DNA from 3 places in the Rhizobium sp. CCGE531 genome. Region 1 is predicted to be linked to each of the others. Evidence: riboswitches for the same ligand, from Rfam matches in the RefSeq annotation. Region 1 holds a riboswitch; each other region holds the start of a gene.
What was found. A riboswitch is a leader RNA that binds a small molecule or an ion and turns the genes downstream of it on or off. The one in region 1 is predicted to bind cobalamin.
Positions count from the first base shown of each region.

Region 2: linked by a shared signal. The riboswitch ahead of CCGE531_RS24765 (ABC transporter substrate-binding protein) and the one ahead of CCGE531_RS04825 (aromatic ring-hydroxylating dioxygenase subunit alpha) in region 1 are both predicted to bind cobalamin.
Region 3: linked by a shared signal. The riboswitch ahead of cobU (bifunctional adenosylcobinamide kinase/adenosylcobinamide-phosphate guanylyltransferase) and the one ahead of CCGE531_RS04825 (aromatic ring-hydroxylating dioxygenase subunit alpha) in region 1 are both predicted to bind cobalamin.

Region 1 is NZ_CP032684.1:981,302-986,467, forward strand. It holds gene CCGE531_RS04810 (FAD-binding oxidoreductase) at 1-1,109, opposite strand, end outside; gene CCGE531_RS04815 (L-threonylcarbamoyladenylate synthase) at 1,130-2,104, opposite strand; gene CCGE531_RS04820 (DUF6656 family protein) at 2,163-2,780, opposite strand; cobalamin riboswitch at 3,129-3,333, shown strand; gene CCGE531_RS04825 (aromatic ring-hydroxylating dioxygenase subunit alpha) at 3,430-4,674, shown strand; gene CCGE531_RS04830 (hybrid-cluster NAD(P)-dependent oxidoreductase) at 4,677-5,166, shown strand, end outside.
Region 2 is NZ_CP032685.1:1,123,016-1,128,181, forward strand. It holds gene CCGE531_RS24750 (LLM class flavin-dependent oxidoreductase) at 1-129, opposite strand, end outside; gene CCGE531_RS24755 (ABC transporter ATP-binding protein) at 344-1,108, opposite strand; gene CCGE531_RS24760 (iron chelate uptake ABC transporter family permease subunit) at 1,105-2,142, opposite strand; gene CCGE531_RS24765 (ABC transporter substrate-binding protein) at 2,145-3,161, opposite strand; cobalamin riboswitch at 3,325-3,581, opposite strand; gene CCGE531_RS34895 (GGDEF domain-containing protein) at 3,661-4,218, opposite strand; gene CCGE531_RS34900 (LytS/YhcK type 5TM receptor domain-containing protein) at 4,140-4,754, opposite strand.
Region 3 is NZ_CP032684.1:2,357,670-2,362,835, reverse strand. It holds gene CCGE531_RS11515 (cobyric acid synthase) at 1-1,016, shown strand, start outside; gene CCGE531_RS11510 (chloride channel protein) at 1,013-2,809, opposite strand; cobalamin riboswitch at 2,990-3,389, shown strand; gene cobU (bifunctional adenosylcobinamide kinase/adenosylcobinamide-phosphate guanylyltransferase) at 3,530-4,054, shown strand; gene cobW (cobalamin biosynthesis protein CobW) at 4,060-5,109, shown strand; gene cobN (cobaltochelatase subunit CobN) at 5,119-5,166, shown strand, end outside.

The DNA.
Region 1 (5,166 bases):
TTTTCGGCTTCCGCCATGAATTGCGGGATCTGCGCCACCGGCACGGAAACATCGTGCTTGATCGAGCCGCCTTCTGGCTTCTGCGCGTCCGACATGCTCTCGCGCATGTGCCAGATGGCCTTCTGTTGCGCCTCGGAGCTGGCGATGGCCGCGTCCTGGACCAGGCCGTCTTCGTAGCCCTGTTCGAGCAGCGTCGTCATCATCCGCTCGGCCGTTTCGGCCGAATCGGAAGTGGAAATGTCGATCAACACATACCAGGGATGCGCCGTCTCCAGCGGATCGCGCACGCCCGGAATATGGCGAGTGGTGAATTCGACGCCGATGCGCGGCATCAGCTCGAAGCCGGTCAGCGCCGTGCCGCACAGGCTGGAGGCATTCTTGAACAGCGTCAGCGCGTCATCGACCGATTGCAGGCCGGCAAAGGCGACTTGATGGCCGAGCGGCTGCGGGAAGAGCTTCAGCACCGCGCCGGTGATGACGCCGAGCGTGCCTTCGGCGCCGATGAAGAGGTCGCGCAGGTCGTAGCCGGTATTGTCCTTCTTCAGGCGGCGCAATCCGTTCCAGATCTCGCCCGTGGGCAATACGACTTCGAGGCCGAGGCAGAGCTGGCGCATATTGCCATAGGCAAGAACAGCCGTGCCGCCGGCATTGGTGGAAAGGTTGCCGGCGATGCGGCAGGAACCTTCGGAGCCGAGCGAAAGCGGAAACATGCGGCCATGCTCGGCCGCCGCCTTATGCACATCCGCCAGGATGCAGCCGCCGTCGACGATTATAGTGTTGCCGATCGGATCGATATCGCGGACGCGGTTCATGCGCTCCAGCGACAGGATGATGTCGGAGCCGCCCTCGCGCGGCGTCTGGCCGCCGACAAGACCGGTATTGCCGGTTTGCGGAACGATCGCTGCGCCGGTCTCGCTGGCAAGCTTGAGGATCGCGGAAACCTCTTCCACCGAGCCAGGCTTCAGCAGCATCGGCGAAGCGCCATGATAGAGACCCCGATTTTCCACCAGATGCGGCGCAATTTCCGCAGGGTCCCGCACGGCATGTTTTTCACCGACGATGGCGGCGAAGCGGTCGAGGAGGGCGGAAGAGGGGGCGGTGCTGCTCATGGTGTGTCCTTTGGCCGGATTTAGTCTCTGGGCGCGGCTGCGCGGCGCAGCCGGTCGTTGATGGCCTCGCCGAGGCCCTCGTCAGGAATATGCGAAAACGCGATGGTCGTAGCACCCGTGGCATCGGCGCGCTTCATGAAGTCGAAGAGGTTTGCGGCGGCCTCCGAAAGATCGCCGCTGGCGCTCAGATCCAGCACGGCGACAGCCTTTTCGATGCCTGCGATGTCGGGCGTCCCGAAGCGGATCAGCGCCTCGCTTGCGGAAACCTCCATCGCGTCGAGCCGCACGGCTGCCCCTGGTGCATAATGCGAGGCAAGCATGCCGGGCGCCTCGATGGCGGCTGAAGCCTTCTTCTTGCGCTTCAGCGCTTTGCCCGCCACTCGCTCGATCTCGCTGGCCGCGAGGCCACCGGGCCGCAAAAGACGCATCTCGCCGTCCTCGACCTTGACGATGGTCGACTCGACGCCGACGACCGAGGCGCCGGCATCGAGGATGAGTGTAATCCGCTCGCCTAGATCGTCATCGACATGATCGGCGCTTGTGGCGCTGATCTTGCCTGACGTATTGGCGCTCGGCGCGGCAAGCGGCCTGTCGAAGGCGCGGATCAGCTCGCCGGCAAAGCCCTGGGGCACGCGGATGCCGACTGTATCGAGCCCCGCAGTCGCCAGCGGATGGATGCCGCTATCAGGCTTGAGCGGCAGCACCAGCGTCAACGGGCCGGGCCAGAAGGCTTCCGCGAGCTTGCGCGAGATCGGGTCGAAGATGGCATAGCGCTCCGCCATGGCGAGATCGCTCATATGGCAGATCAGCGGATTGAAGCGTGGCCGTCCCTTCGTCTCGTAGATCCGGGTAATGGCTGTGGGATTGGTGGCATCGGCGGCAAGGCCGTAGACCGTCTCCGTCGGCAGCCCGATTGGCAGGCCCTCGGCAAGGGTTGCCGTCGCGACCTCTATCGCCGTTTGCGGATGTTCGAGAATATCTATGTGTCGCGCCATGGCCTGCCTGCTTGCAGTTCAGGCCGTTCTTATGCTCTTCGAGTTTTCGGATCAATCGTCAAAGCTGGCGAATGATGTCGCGAAGCTGCTCGTTGCGCGCGCCGAGCAGGAGAACGTTGCGGATGGCGATCTGCGGATCGTGGGTGTGGAACAGCACGCCGTTGCCGCGAATGTCGCGATTGATCGTCAGCTTCTTGTCTTCCGCTTGCCTGTCCGGATGGATGGCGACGGCGAAATACATCCGCGAATATTTGAGGCTGATGTCCTCGAAGAAGTTCTCTTCCTGGCCGATGCGGGCAAAGAAATTGGCGATATAGAAGGCCCAGTTCACTTCCTCATATCGCGCGAACTGAGTCCGCGCGGCCGTCACATGACAATAGCCGAGATGCGGCGTGTCCTTCAGCGTGTGATGAAAGATGAGTTTCGGAAAGCGGATGGACTTGTGGAAATTGTTGAGCCGGTCATGGGTCTTTTCGCCGGCGTCGCGGAGCTTCAGCGCCGTGCGCTCGGCCACCTGTTCATGGGTGAGGTATTCCCGCTCTTCCGCCAGCCAATGCGGCCTGTTGCGGTTGATGCGGCCGGTGCGCAGGAACTCGCTGTACCCCGTCGTCGATACCGCTGGCGCCGGTTCGGGCTCGGCGGGCTTCCCAGCGTCGAAATATCTGAGTTTGGCCATGCCGGACCTCGCTATAAACTCTTTAGGCGACATGATGGATCATGGAGCTTGAGCCGAGCTTAATCGCGCCGGACCGAAAGCTCCCGATGGCGGCTCTGCTGGCGCTTTCCGCCGCCCAATCATTACCCTGATTATCGGCCGTTCGCGGGCCTGTCGCAATCAGGATAAAGCGTCATCGGCGGAATGCGCATGCGATGCGCGGGCCTTCTCCCATGCAAGCACCTAAGAGATTGAATCACCTTTCTATATTGTCACGACATGCAACCGTCCCATCGTCCGGTTTCGCCTGTCGTCAATTTCGAAGCGGATGTCGCATTGCAGCACAGCGGCCGATCGGGCCGAGGGATATGATGACATCAATCTCAAGGTGCCGTCTGCTAGGGAGACGGAGAATTGGGAAGCCGGTCAAAATCCGGCGCTGCCCCCGCAACGGTGGTGGAGTAAGGCATGGCGAATTAAGCCACTGGGTCGATCGACCTGGGAAGGTGCCATGGGGCTCTGGAAACAGGGCCGCTCCAGAGCCCGGAAACCAGCCTTGGGCACATATGGTTTACTGATCGCGGCGGGCGGTCGGGACATTGCTTTCGGCTGTCTTCAACCAGCCATGCATGTCCTTCGCCCGTTTCCTGGTACTGCGAAGGATAGGCAAATGGATATCGGCAGCAAAGTTCTGCGGCAATTGAAGAACCACCGGACGGGTTTGAGTCTGGAGCAACCATTCTATACCGATCCGGATTACTTCAAGCTCGATATGGAGACGATCTACTATCGCGACTGGCTGTTCATCGGCCATGATTGCGAAGTGCCGCGCGCGGGCAATTATTTCACCGTCCAGATCGGCGATTATCCCGTCGTCATCGTTCGCGGTCGCGATCAGGTCATCCGCGCCTTCCACAACAGCTGTCGCCATCGCGGCTCGCGTGTCTGCTCGACCGAACGCGGCTCCTCGGCAAAGCTCGTCTGCCCCTATCACCAGTGGACCTACGAGCTTGACGGCTCGCTGCTCTTCGCCCGCCAGATGGCCGAGGATTTCGACAGGAGCCAGCATTCGCTGAAGCCGGTTCATTGCGAAAGCGTCGGCGGCTACATCTTCGTCTGCTTAGCGCAGAACGCTCAGGACTTCGCGCCGGTTCGCGCGTCGATCGAGCCTTACATGGCACCGCATCGCATCAGCGAAGCCAAGGTTGCCTTCCAGAGCACCATCATCGAAAAGGGCAATTGGAAGCTTGTCTGGGAAAACAACCGCGAGTGCTACCATTGCGCAGCCAATCACCCCGAACTTTGCCGCACCTTCCCGGAAGCGCCGACCGTCACAGGCGTGCAGGGCGCGATGAACGACCCCGTCATCACCGAGCACTGGCAGCGCTGCGAAGCTGCCGGCCTGCCGAGCGAATTCAAGATCTCGCCGGATGGCCAGTTCCGCGCCGCGCGCATGCCGCTGATCGAAGGGGCCGAGAGCTACACCATGTCCGGCCAGAACGCCGTCAGGCGGCCGCTTTCACCCGATGTGACGATCAACGGCATCGGCACCATGCTGCTGTTCCATTACCCGACGACGTGGAACCACATTCTCGGCGACCACGCGATTTCGTTCCGCGTCCTGCCGATCAGCGCCGAGGAAACCGCCGTCACCACCAAGTGGCTCGTCCACAAGGATGCCGTCGAGGGCGTCGACTATAATCTGGAAGAGCTGACCCACGTCTGGACCGAAACCAACGATCAGGATCGCCGTATCGTCGAGGAAAATGCCTTCGGCATCCGCTCGCCGGCCTATGAGCCCGGCCCCTATTCGGAGATCCATGAAGGCGGCGTCATGCAGTTCGTCGAATGGTACACGACGTTCATGATCAACCGGCTGCAGGGCGACCAGGCCAAGCTGTCGGCGGTTGCCTGAACATGAACATGGCCGTTCCCCTTTCGCATCGCCACCTCGACCAGATGCAGCCCTGGAGCGACAGGCAGCATCTGCTTGAATGCCTCTCGGCAACGCCCGAAGCGCCCGACGTGATGACCTTCACGTTCCGGTCCGACGAGGACAACTGGTTCCGCTATCTGCCGGGCCAGTTCGTGACGCTGGAGCTGCCAACGGCTCCGGAGCCGGTCATGCGCACCTATACGCTGTCGTCGACGCCGTCGCGGCCCTTCTCGGTCGCCGTGACGGTGAAGGCACAGAAGGACAGCATCGGCACGCGCTGGATGTTCGAGAACCTGAAGCCGGGCATGCGCGTCAAGGCTTTCGGCCCGCTTGGCGATTTCAGCCATATCCGTCATCCCGGCGAAAAATATCTCTTTGTCTCCGCCGGCTCCGGCATCACGCCGATGATGTCGATGACGCGCTACATGGCCGACACGGCGCCGCTGTCGGATATTACCTTCGTCAACTGCT
Region 2 (5,166 bases), on a different replicon from region 1:
CAGATTGTCTTCCCAGCGCGCCTGCCAGCGCTCCGGCACGTCGGTAATGGCAAGCCCTCCGTCCGCATTAGCGGAAAAGACGCCGAGTTTCAATTTGCTGGGACCTTTCAGCGGATGCGGCTTGATCATGCTGTTCCTCTTTTTTGGGTCTTCTGTGGGCGGAACGCATCGCCTCCACCTGTTCCAACTGCCGTTGCCGAACGAAGGGATAGGCCCTGTTCCCCTTGGGCCACCACTGTCGATCCATAGGCCGGAAAAAACAAGTTTAAACCTAAACTATTTTTGTGCACGGATTGAAACGGCTCGGCGCGAGCGAAAGATCAATGGTTCCGCTTAAACGACGTCAACCAGCCATATATTGGATGTTGCAGCGGCCATGGACCGAGGATTTCTGGACGTGTGCGCGCACGCCGAAAACCCGTTCGATCAATTCCTGCGTCAGCACCTGTTCCGGCGGACCGGCTGCAACGACTGCGCCATTTTGGAGTACCGCCAGGCTGTCGCAGAACATGGCCGCGAGATTGAGATCGTGCAGCGCGACGATCGAGGTCACGTCAAGCCTGGAGACGAGGCCGAGAATGTCCAGCTGATGCTGGATATCGAGGTGATTTGTGGGCTCGTCGAGCAGAAGTTCGCTCGGAGTCTGGGCAAGGGCTCTGGCGATATGGACGCGCTGCCGTTCGCCACCGGAGAGGGTCTGCCACAGTTGTCCGGCGCGGCCTTGCATGCCGACGCGGGTAAGCGCATCCGCAACCGCCGCATCGTCATGAGCGCTCCAGGATGAGAGGGGTCCCCGATGCGGCGTGCGGCCGAGGCGCACGACGTCCATGACCGTCACCTGGGTATCGGTCGTCGCCTGCTGTTCGACAAGCGCGATGCGGCGGGCGATGTCGCCACGCGAGATCGAGGCGATATCGCTGCCGCCGAGCCGGATGACGCCGCTCTTGACCTTCCTCAACCGGCAGATCAGCCGCAGCAGGCTGGACTTGCCCGAGCCGTTCGGCCCTAGAAGGCCGAGGACCTTGCCCCGTTCCACCGCCAGGCTGACGCCGTTGACGATCAACGTATTGCCGGCGGCAAAAGTGACTGTGTCGACCGCGATGCTCATGCCGTCCTCCGGGCGCGATAAAGAATGATGGCGAAGGCGGGCGCCCCGAACAGGGCGGTGACCACGCCGATCGGCAGGATCTGCTGGGGAATGATGATCCTCGAGACGATATCGGCGCCGACCATGAAAATGGCGCCGGCAAGTGCCGCTGCCGGCAGCAGCCGGTCATGGCTTGGTCCCACCATGAAGCGGGCGGCATGCGGGATGACGAGCCCAACGAAACCGATCGAGCCGACGATGCTGACGACCGCCGCCGTCATGAAGGCCGTCACGCCAAGCAGCACGATTTGCGCGCGTCTGACCGCAATCCCGAGCGAAGCGGCCGCATCCGTGCCGAAGATGAAGGCGTCGAGCACGCGGACATGCGCCATGCAGACGATAAAGCCGAGAATGGCGACCGGCCCGGAAAGATAGACATCCGGCCAGCGCACGCCGCTCAGCGAACCGAGCAGCCAGAACATGACGCCCCTTGCCTGCTCGGCATTGGCCGACGTGGTGACGATATAGGAGGTCAGCGCGTTGAAAAGCTGCGAACCCGCAACACCGCACAGGATGATGCGCTCGCTCGTGCCACCGACACCCGTCGCGAGCAGACCGACGAACAGGAAAGCGACGATCGCACCCAGGAAGGCGCCGCCGGAAAGCCCGAGAATGCCATAGCCGAGCCCAAGGATCATGATGCAGACCGCGCCCGTCGAGGCGCCCGCCGAAATGCCGAGCACATAGGGTTCGGCAAGCGGATTTCGCAACAGGGCCTGCAGGATCACGCCGCTCAACGCCAGCGAAGCGCCGGCGCTGGCGGCGACGAGCGCCCGGCTCAGGCGATAATCCCAGACGATGCCCTGGTGGATGCGGCTCAGTTCGAAACCCGTTCCGAACAGCCGGTTCGATACCGCCTTTGCGGTCGTCGACAGTGGGATGGAAATCTCGCCGATCGACACCGCCAGGCTGATCATGAAGGCCAGAAGCACGATGGCAGCCAGGGCAAGCGCCAGCAGCGTCCACCATGGCCGTCGTTCCGCGGTAAGATGCATCTTCACCGCGCCAGGCCGAAGGATTGGATGCCCTTGGCCAATATTTCGATGCCGTCGATGGTCCGGATCGTCGGGTTCATCGACTGCGCATCCATCATGACGAAATGCTTGTTCCTGACGGTGTCGAGCTGGCTGGTGACCGGATCCTTCTCGAGGAATTCGAGCTTGACCTTCGGATCGTCGGCTGCGTAGCGGCGTCGATCCATGGTGGCGATGACGATGACGGCCGGATTGGCCTGCGCAATGGTCTCCCATCCAACCAGCGGCCATTCTTCCTCGGTCGTCACGACATTCCTGGCGCCGAGCGTCTTCAGGATATAAGCCGGCGCGCTGTTCTTGCCGGCGATGAAGGCATCGCCTTTGACTTCCTTGCTGGAGAACCAGAATACGATCGGAAGATCCTTGGCCCTTGAGCCTGAAATCGAGGCGACCGCATCCGCTTCGCGCTTCTTCAGGTTCGCGATCAAGGCATCGCCGCGATCCTTAACGTCGAAGATCTCAGCGAGTTCACCGATCTCCTGATAGATCAGGTCCATCGTGAACAGTTCCTTGCGCACGCCGTCGCCGCCATCGGCATTGACCTTGGCAACGCAATCGGTCGGCGCGATATAGGTGTTGATGCCGAGTTCGGAAAACTGCTCGCGCTTGCCGACGGAGCCCTGCGGCCCGACATGCCATTCGAATTCGGCGGCAACGAGATCCGGTTCCTTGCCGACGACGGATTCGAAGCTCGGATCATTATCGGCAAGCCGCGGGATTTTGCCGTTGGCTTCGGCAAATTGCGGCAGCACCGGGCCGACCCAGACCGCCGTTCCGGCGACCTTGTCGGCAAGCCCGAGCGAGAAGAGGATTTCGGTCATGCCCTGCCCGATCGAAACGAGCTTGGCCGGGGCCTTCTGAAAGGTGACCTTCTGGCCGCAATTACCGATGGTGAGGGGATATTGGGTGGCGGCGAAGCCGGAAGCGGCAAACCCGGTCAGGCCGAGTGCAAATGCAATCGTCGTCAAAAAATGGCGCATTGGAGATCTCGATGGGAAGGAAACTGGGCGGTGTCAGCGCGATCGCGCGCGGGCAGGCCGCCGCCGGTTGCGGGGATCCCAATCAAGGCCGATAGATGTCGGATAGCGTCGAAGGCTCAGGTCAATCATTCTCTCTGTCCCTTCCGGGCATCCCCGCCCGGCTGATTGGATCGTGATCGACGGCAGGTCTCCTGGCTCGCGAATATCTGACGATCATCTGCCTTCCCGCAAGCTTAGCTGCAGTGGCATGGCTCAAGGCCTCGGGAATAGACCAGCAGACTGGTCACTCCCGGATGATCGGCAATCCGCTTACAGTTGCGGGGGCAGCCACGGTCTAGGTCCCTCTTGGGTCGTCCTCACCGTGTTCCCTATTAATCCCCGCGGAGTCTTCCTTGGGGAACCGTCGCATCCAGTTATGCCGGATGCACCCTTCCCGTCAAGGACGCATGGATGCGATAAAGCGAACGCGCGCGAAGTCCACAACGTCTGCATGGCCGGCTTAAGCGGCCTCGGCCAATTCCACGCGATTTCTCCCGCCGGCCTTGGCACGATAAAGTGCCTTGTCGGCAGCCTCCAGCACCTGCTTGAAGTCAGCGGTCGGTTCGTGGGAGCAGGCAATGCCGATGCTAACGGTGACGCGGATGGCCTCTTGCTCGAACATCAGGACTGTCGCTTCGATATCCTTGCGGATTTTCTCCGCAATGGCGGTGGCGGCCTTAATATCAGTGTTCGGCAGCAGAACGACGATTTCCTCTCCGCCATAGCGGGCGGCAATGTCGGTCCTTCGGACGGTCTGCCGGATTACGTCCGCCACCCGCGCCAGGACCGTATCGCCGAAGGAATGGCCCCAGCTGTCATTGATCTTCTTGAAGTGATCGATATCGAGCATGATGATCGAAAAGGGGATGCGCCTGATGCCGGCTTCCTTGCTGCAACGGTCCCCTTCCCGCTGCAGGACACGGCGATTGGGAAGTTTCGTCAGCGGGTCGAGGCTTGCTTCGCTCTCGAGCGCGCGCTGGATGCCGATGCGATATTGCTCCCGCTCCAGCAGATCCAGAGAAGAAAGACACCGAGTATATTGACAATCGTGACCGGAAGCGTTGCCGAGAGCAGCAGCTCGCGCGCGACCCCCCACGGCAGAAAGACGAGAACGACGAGCGACGTGCAGGTCGCCAGGCCGAACAATGCCGATCGCCTCCACCCCGTGCCGATCCACTGCCGCGGCAGGAGGCTGAGGACATAGCCCGTAAGCGCGACGATCAGGATCCCGGCAATGCCGCCGACAGCACCCATGCCGCCGACCAAGAAGCGGAACAGACCCATCATGACAGCCGCAACAACGGTCCCCAAGAGGCCGCCATAGACCGGCGTCAGGACGAGCAGGATCGAGCGGCCATCCTGGATAACGCCAGGCATCCACTGGATCGGATCAGCCATCGACAGGATGCCGACCACGCCAAACAACAATCCGACCGCAACCGATTTCAGAACGCCGCGATCGACGATCCGGATGACCCAGGAATAGGCATAGACGATGATAGCCACCTGCCCCAGGACGCGCACCAGCGAAGGCAAATGCATTTCAATTCCCATGGCTGTCCCCAACCTTCGCGAGGAGCCCCATCAATGGCACGCACCGGCCATAGTTGAAGTCAGCGCAGGATACCACGCGATCTCTATAAAATGGTTTACCGAGTCTCTCGCTCGCCGACGGCGACGGGAGGTCGCTTAAGGCGGGACAGGGGATCGAGTGAGGGCCGCAAATGATGATCATTGTCGTAATCGAATTTCGAAATTGATGCGTGTCGATGCCGGAGTGTCCGATACCGCATTCTGAGGAGTTGCGCACCCAGGATCTTCGCGAGGTTATAAAACATCGAGGGAGAAGAACAAAACGGATGAAAAAATCGAAAGGTTGATAACACTGAGCAGATTGCCGTAGCTGCCCAAGGCCTTTCCTGTGGATCGCTCATGCACGAAGTATGGATAATAGGCGCTATCTGGC
Region 3 (5,166 bases), 1.4 Mb from region 1:
TCGCCAATATGGGTTTTGCGACGCGCGCCAACGTTCCCGTCGTGCTCGTCGGCGACATAGACCGCGGCGGCGTGATCGCATCGCTGGTCGGCACATACCATATTTTGCCGGAAGAAGACCGGCGGATGATCCGCGGCTACATCATCAATAAGTTTCGCGGCGATGTCTCCTTGTTCGGGGAAGGCATCGAGGCCATTGGCGGCTTCACTAGATGGCAATGCCATGGCGTGGTGCCATGGCTCAAAGCGGCAGCGCGCCTGCCGGCCGAGGATTCCGTCGTGTTGGAGCGGCTTGCGCGCGGCTCCTCCGGCGCGCTGAAGGTCGTCGTGCCCGTGCTGTCGCGCATCGCCAATTTCGACGATCTCGATCCGCTGCGGGCCGAACCCGACGTCGATCTCGTCTTTGTCCGGGCGGGCGAGCATTTGCCAGCCGATGCGGGGCTTGTGGTGCTGCCGGGCTCCAAGTCCACGATCGGTGACCTCCTCGATCTGCGCGAGCAGGGATGGGATCGCGACATTGCCGCGCATGTGCGCCGTGGCGGCCGTGTCATCGGCATTTGCGGCGGCTATCAGATGCTCGGCCATACGGTTTACGACCCGCTCGGCATCGAGGGATCGGTCACCGAGACGCCGGGACTGGGCCTGCTTGAAATCGAGACGGAAATGGCGCCGGAAAAGACGGTGCGCAACAGCATGGCCGTCTCGAAGGAGTATGACGTGCCTCTATCGGGCTATGAAATCCATCTCGGTGTGACGCGCGGCGCCGACTGCGAGCGGCCTTCTGCTGTCATCGACGGCCGGCCCGATGGGGCGATATCGCCTGATGGTCGCGTCATGGGCACATATCTGCATGGCCTCTTCGGCAGCGACGCCTACAGGGCAAAGTTGCTCGCAAGCTTTGGTCTCGCCGGCGAGCGCATGGACTATCGCGCCAGCGTCGATACGGCGCTGGACGAGATCGCGGCCGAGCTTGAAAGCGTGCTTGACCCTGCCTGGCTCGATAGCCTTGTTGGTTAGAGTTCGCCGGAGACCTCGCGCCTGCGGCGGTCGAGTTCCTCGCTGTAGCGCCGCAGCGTATAGCTCTCCGTCAGCAGGCCGATCACCCTGCGCTCGATCAGATCGTTGACGACGACAAGCGCTTCACTCTTGGTCTGGTCGAATATGGCGGCCGCTTGCTTGGCGTTCATCTGCGGCTGCAGGAACTCGTTGCGCAGCTGGATGAAATCGGAAAGTCCGTGTTCCTCGTCGTCCTTTTCAACAGGGCTCGCATAGACGTCGGGGACCAGAACCATTCCCGAATACTTCTCGTTCTTGTCGAGCAGGATGACGCGCTGGGCCGAACCGATCGGAAAATTCTTGCGGAACTCCTCGATGCTCATGTCGATGCTTCCCGTATGCACGTCGGGGCGCATCATGCGGGCGACAGTGAGATTGCGGATCCAGCCGACGTCGTGGGCGCTGCGGATGCTCTCGCCGCGCAGATGGAAGCGCCAGGTGGCGAAGGAGTAGCCGAAGCTGGTGCGGACCACGAGCGACGACGTGATGACGGCAGCCAGCACCAGGGCAGTGATCGGGAAGTCACCGGTGATCTCCAGCGCCAGGAACGTCATCGTCAGCGGGCCGCCGATGATCGCGACGGCCAGCGAACTCATGCCGACCACGGCGTACACGGCCGGCGTCAGCGCGTTGTGATCGAAATAGGGCGCGCAATAGGCGAAGATCTTGCCGAGAAGCGCACCCATGAACAGAGACGCGAAGAAGAGACCGCCTCTGAAGCCGGAGCCGATCGAGACCGCAGAGGCTAGCGATTTGAGGAGGAACAGGCCGACCAAGGCCCCGAGCGTCACGTCCGTCGACAGGTTGAGATGCAGCGCGCCGTGCCCCGCCGACAGAACCTGCGGGGAGATCAGTGCCAGTATACCGACGACAAGGCCCCCGAGCGCTGGGCGGAAGGGCGGTGCGATGGAACTCTTGCGCGCCAGTTCTTCGGTCCAGGCGACGCCCTGCATGATCAGGATACCGACGCCGGCGCAGCAGGCGCCGAGCAAAACCGCCGGCAGATAATCGGCGGGGGCGATGGAGCCGAAATGGCCGATATCGATGGCGAAGTCATCGCCGGCGAGCAATCTCGCGATCATCGTCGATATCAATGCCGAGACGACGACGGGCGTCAGCGTCAGGATGGAATAGGTGCCGATGATCAGCTCGAAGGCGTAAAAGGCGCCGGTAAGCGGCGCATTGAACGCGGCGGCGATGGCGCCGGCGGCGCCGCAGCCGACGAGCATGCGCAGGTCCGCGCGGCGCATCTGCATCTTGTAGCCGAATTTGGAGGCGATGCCGGCGGCAAGCTGGGTGTAACCCGCCTCGAGCCCGACGGAGGCACCAAATCCATTCGAGATCAGGTTCTGCACGGCGACGAGGATACTGTCGGTGAGCGACATGCGGCCGCCGTGCAGCGCATTGGCTTCGATCGGGTCGACCATCGGCTTCTTGCGCGTGCGCGACAATATGTAGAGCAGGATGCCGAGGATGATGCCGCCGGCGATCGGCGCGATAAACAATACCGATTTGTCGGGGATCGCCACCGCCGCCGAACTCAGGCGCTCATAGTCGGTTATGCCGTAGATGAGGCTGTGAAGCTTGCGCGAGATGAAACTCATCGCCGTCACGGCGCAGCCGGAGGCCACTCCCGCCAGCGCGCCGGCGAAAACAAGTCCCAATTCGCCACGGCGCAACAATGCCCTGAACCGACCGAGATCGAACAGGGCGGAGAAGACGCCGAGGCGTCGCGGTTGGAATTTCTGCAACATTGGAAACGAACGATATGTTTTACTCGAATGTGAGGGCTTACCCTCTATAAACTTCTAACATCAAAGAAATGCGGCAAAAAAGCCGCTGATTTTGCGGGAATATTCGGTCGATTTCGCAATTGGGACGCCCGGCGTCGCATCCATGCCCTTGATTGACTTGAACTCGGTGAACGCCTAATCATTGTCGGCATAACGAATGGTTCCCGAGCGGCGATCTGTCGCATGGGATGAAAAGGGAATGTGAAGGGACGGACCCAAGCCGGGCGTTCTCATCACAGCCGACCCCGCGACTGTAGAGCGGTCAGGGTCTTTCGCTCGATTTGAAGTCTATTCCGTCGATGGTTCGCATGGGGCGAACGGGGCGGGGCAGGCTCAAGCCGAAAAAGCCACTGGCGTGGCATCATGATCAACCCGGGCTGGACGCCTCCAATTCTACGAATCGTCCGCCTTTTCATGATGCATTGCCGGGAAGGCGAGGAAGACCCGCTGGCGCACGATCGGGGGCGACCGATTTCGGTCCGCCTCCCTCGCGGCGCCTTATCCGCGAGCCAGGAGACCTGCCATGCGTGCCGGGCACAGAGCCTGTTCTGGGACGTCAGTTCCGCTGCCAGCACGGAGGTTGTCATGGCGCAAGACGAGTTTTCGGCGTGTAGACGCCTCTCTTCCGGTATCGGCTTCATGCTGCCGGCCCTCGCTGTTGCGCGGGAGCGAGAATAGCGCATGTCGTCTTCAGTTTCCCGATCTGTTTTCGTCCTCGGTGGAGCGCGCTCCGGCAAATCCAGATTCGCCGAAGGCCTGATTTCGGACACCGGTCTTGAACGTCACTATGTGGCGACAGGCCAGGCGTGGGACGATGAGATGCGCGAGCGCATCGCACGGCACCGCGCCGACCGTGGCGATCTATGGCAGACGCATGAGGAGCCGATGGATCTCGTCAAGCGGCTCGCCGCGATCGATGCCGAAGGGCGAGTGGTGCTTGTCGACTGCCTGACGCTCTGGGTGACCAATCTGATGATGGCGGAGCGGGACATGATGGCGGAGTTTGCCGCCCTGATTGCATTTCTGCCGACTGCACGATCGCGGCTCGTTCTCGTATCCAACGAGGTCGGGCTTGGAATCGTGCCGGAAAATCGCATGGCGCGCGAATTTCGCGACCATGCCGGCCGTCTGCACCAGATGGTCGCGGCGGCAAGTACCGAAGTTTATTTTATCGCAGCGGGCCTGCCGCTGAAAATGAAGGGTTGATCCACATGAACCAGGCAAAGATTCCAGCCACCGTCATCACCGGCTTCCTGGGAGCCGGCAAGACGACGATGATCCGCAACCTGCTGCAGAATGCCGGCGGCAAGAAGATCGCGCTGATCATCAACGAATTCGGCGATCTCGGCGTCGATGGCGACGTGCTCAAGGGCTGCGGCGCGGAGAATTGCACCGAAGACGATATTATCGAGCTGACCAATGGCTGCATCTGCTGCACGGTTGCCGACGATTTCATCCCAACCATGACGAAGCTGCTGGAGCGCGATGCGCGTCCGGATCACATCGTCATCGAGACTTCGGGCCTCGCGCTGCCGCAGCCGCTGGTCGCCGCCTTCAACTGGCCCGATATTCGTACCCACGTCACCGTCGACGGCGTCATCACCGTCGTCGATAGCGCCGCCGTCGCCGCCGGGCGCTTTGCCGACGATCACGACGCTATCGAGGCTGCCCGTGTCGAGGATGATTCGCTCGATCATGAAAGCCCCATCGAGGAGCTTTTCGAGGACCAGTTGACCTGTGCCGATCTGATCGTGCTCAACAAGACCGATCTGATCGATGTTGCCGGTCTCGGCCGCGTCCGCGCCGAGGTTGCCTCGCGCACCGCCCGCAAGCCGACGATCATCGAAGCGAAGAACGGCGATGTGCCAGCCGCCATCCTGCTCGGCCTCGGCATCGGCACCGAAGACGATATCGTCAACCGCAAATCCCATCACGAGCTGGAGCATGAGGACGGCACGCCGCACGATCACGACGAGTTCGACAGCTTCGTTGTCGAACTCGGCCCGATTGCTGATCCGGCGGCCTTCATCGATGCGCTGAAAGGCGTGATCGCGGAACATGACGTGCTGCGCCTCAAGGGCTTCGTCGATGTCCCCGGCAAGCCCATGCGCCTGCAGCTTCAGGCCGTCGGCAGCCGCATCGACACCTATTTCGATCGCGCCTGGACACCGGGCGAAGCACGCGCGACTCGGCTCGTGGTGATCGGCCTGCACGAGATGGACGAGACGATCGTGCGCAAGGCGATCGAAGCTTTGGTCTAAGGCAAGTTCATGCATCTCCTCCTAGCCCAAAAGGGAACGATCAGCGACGGCGAAGAG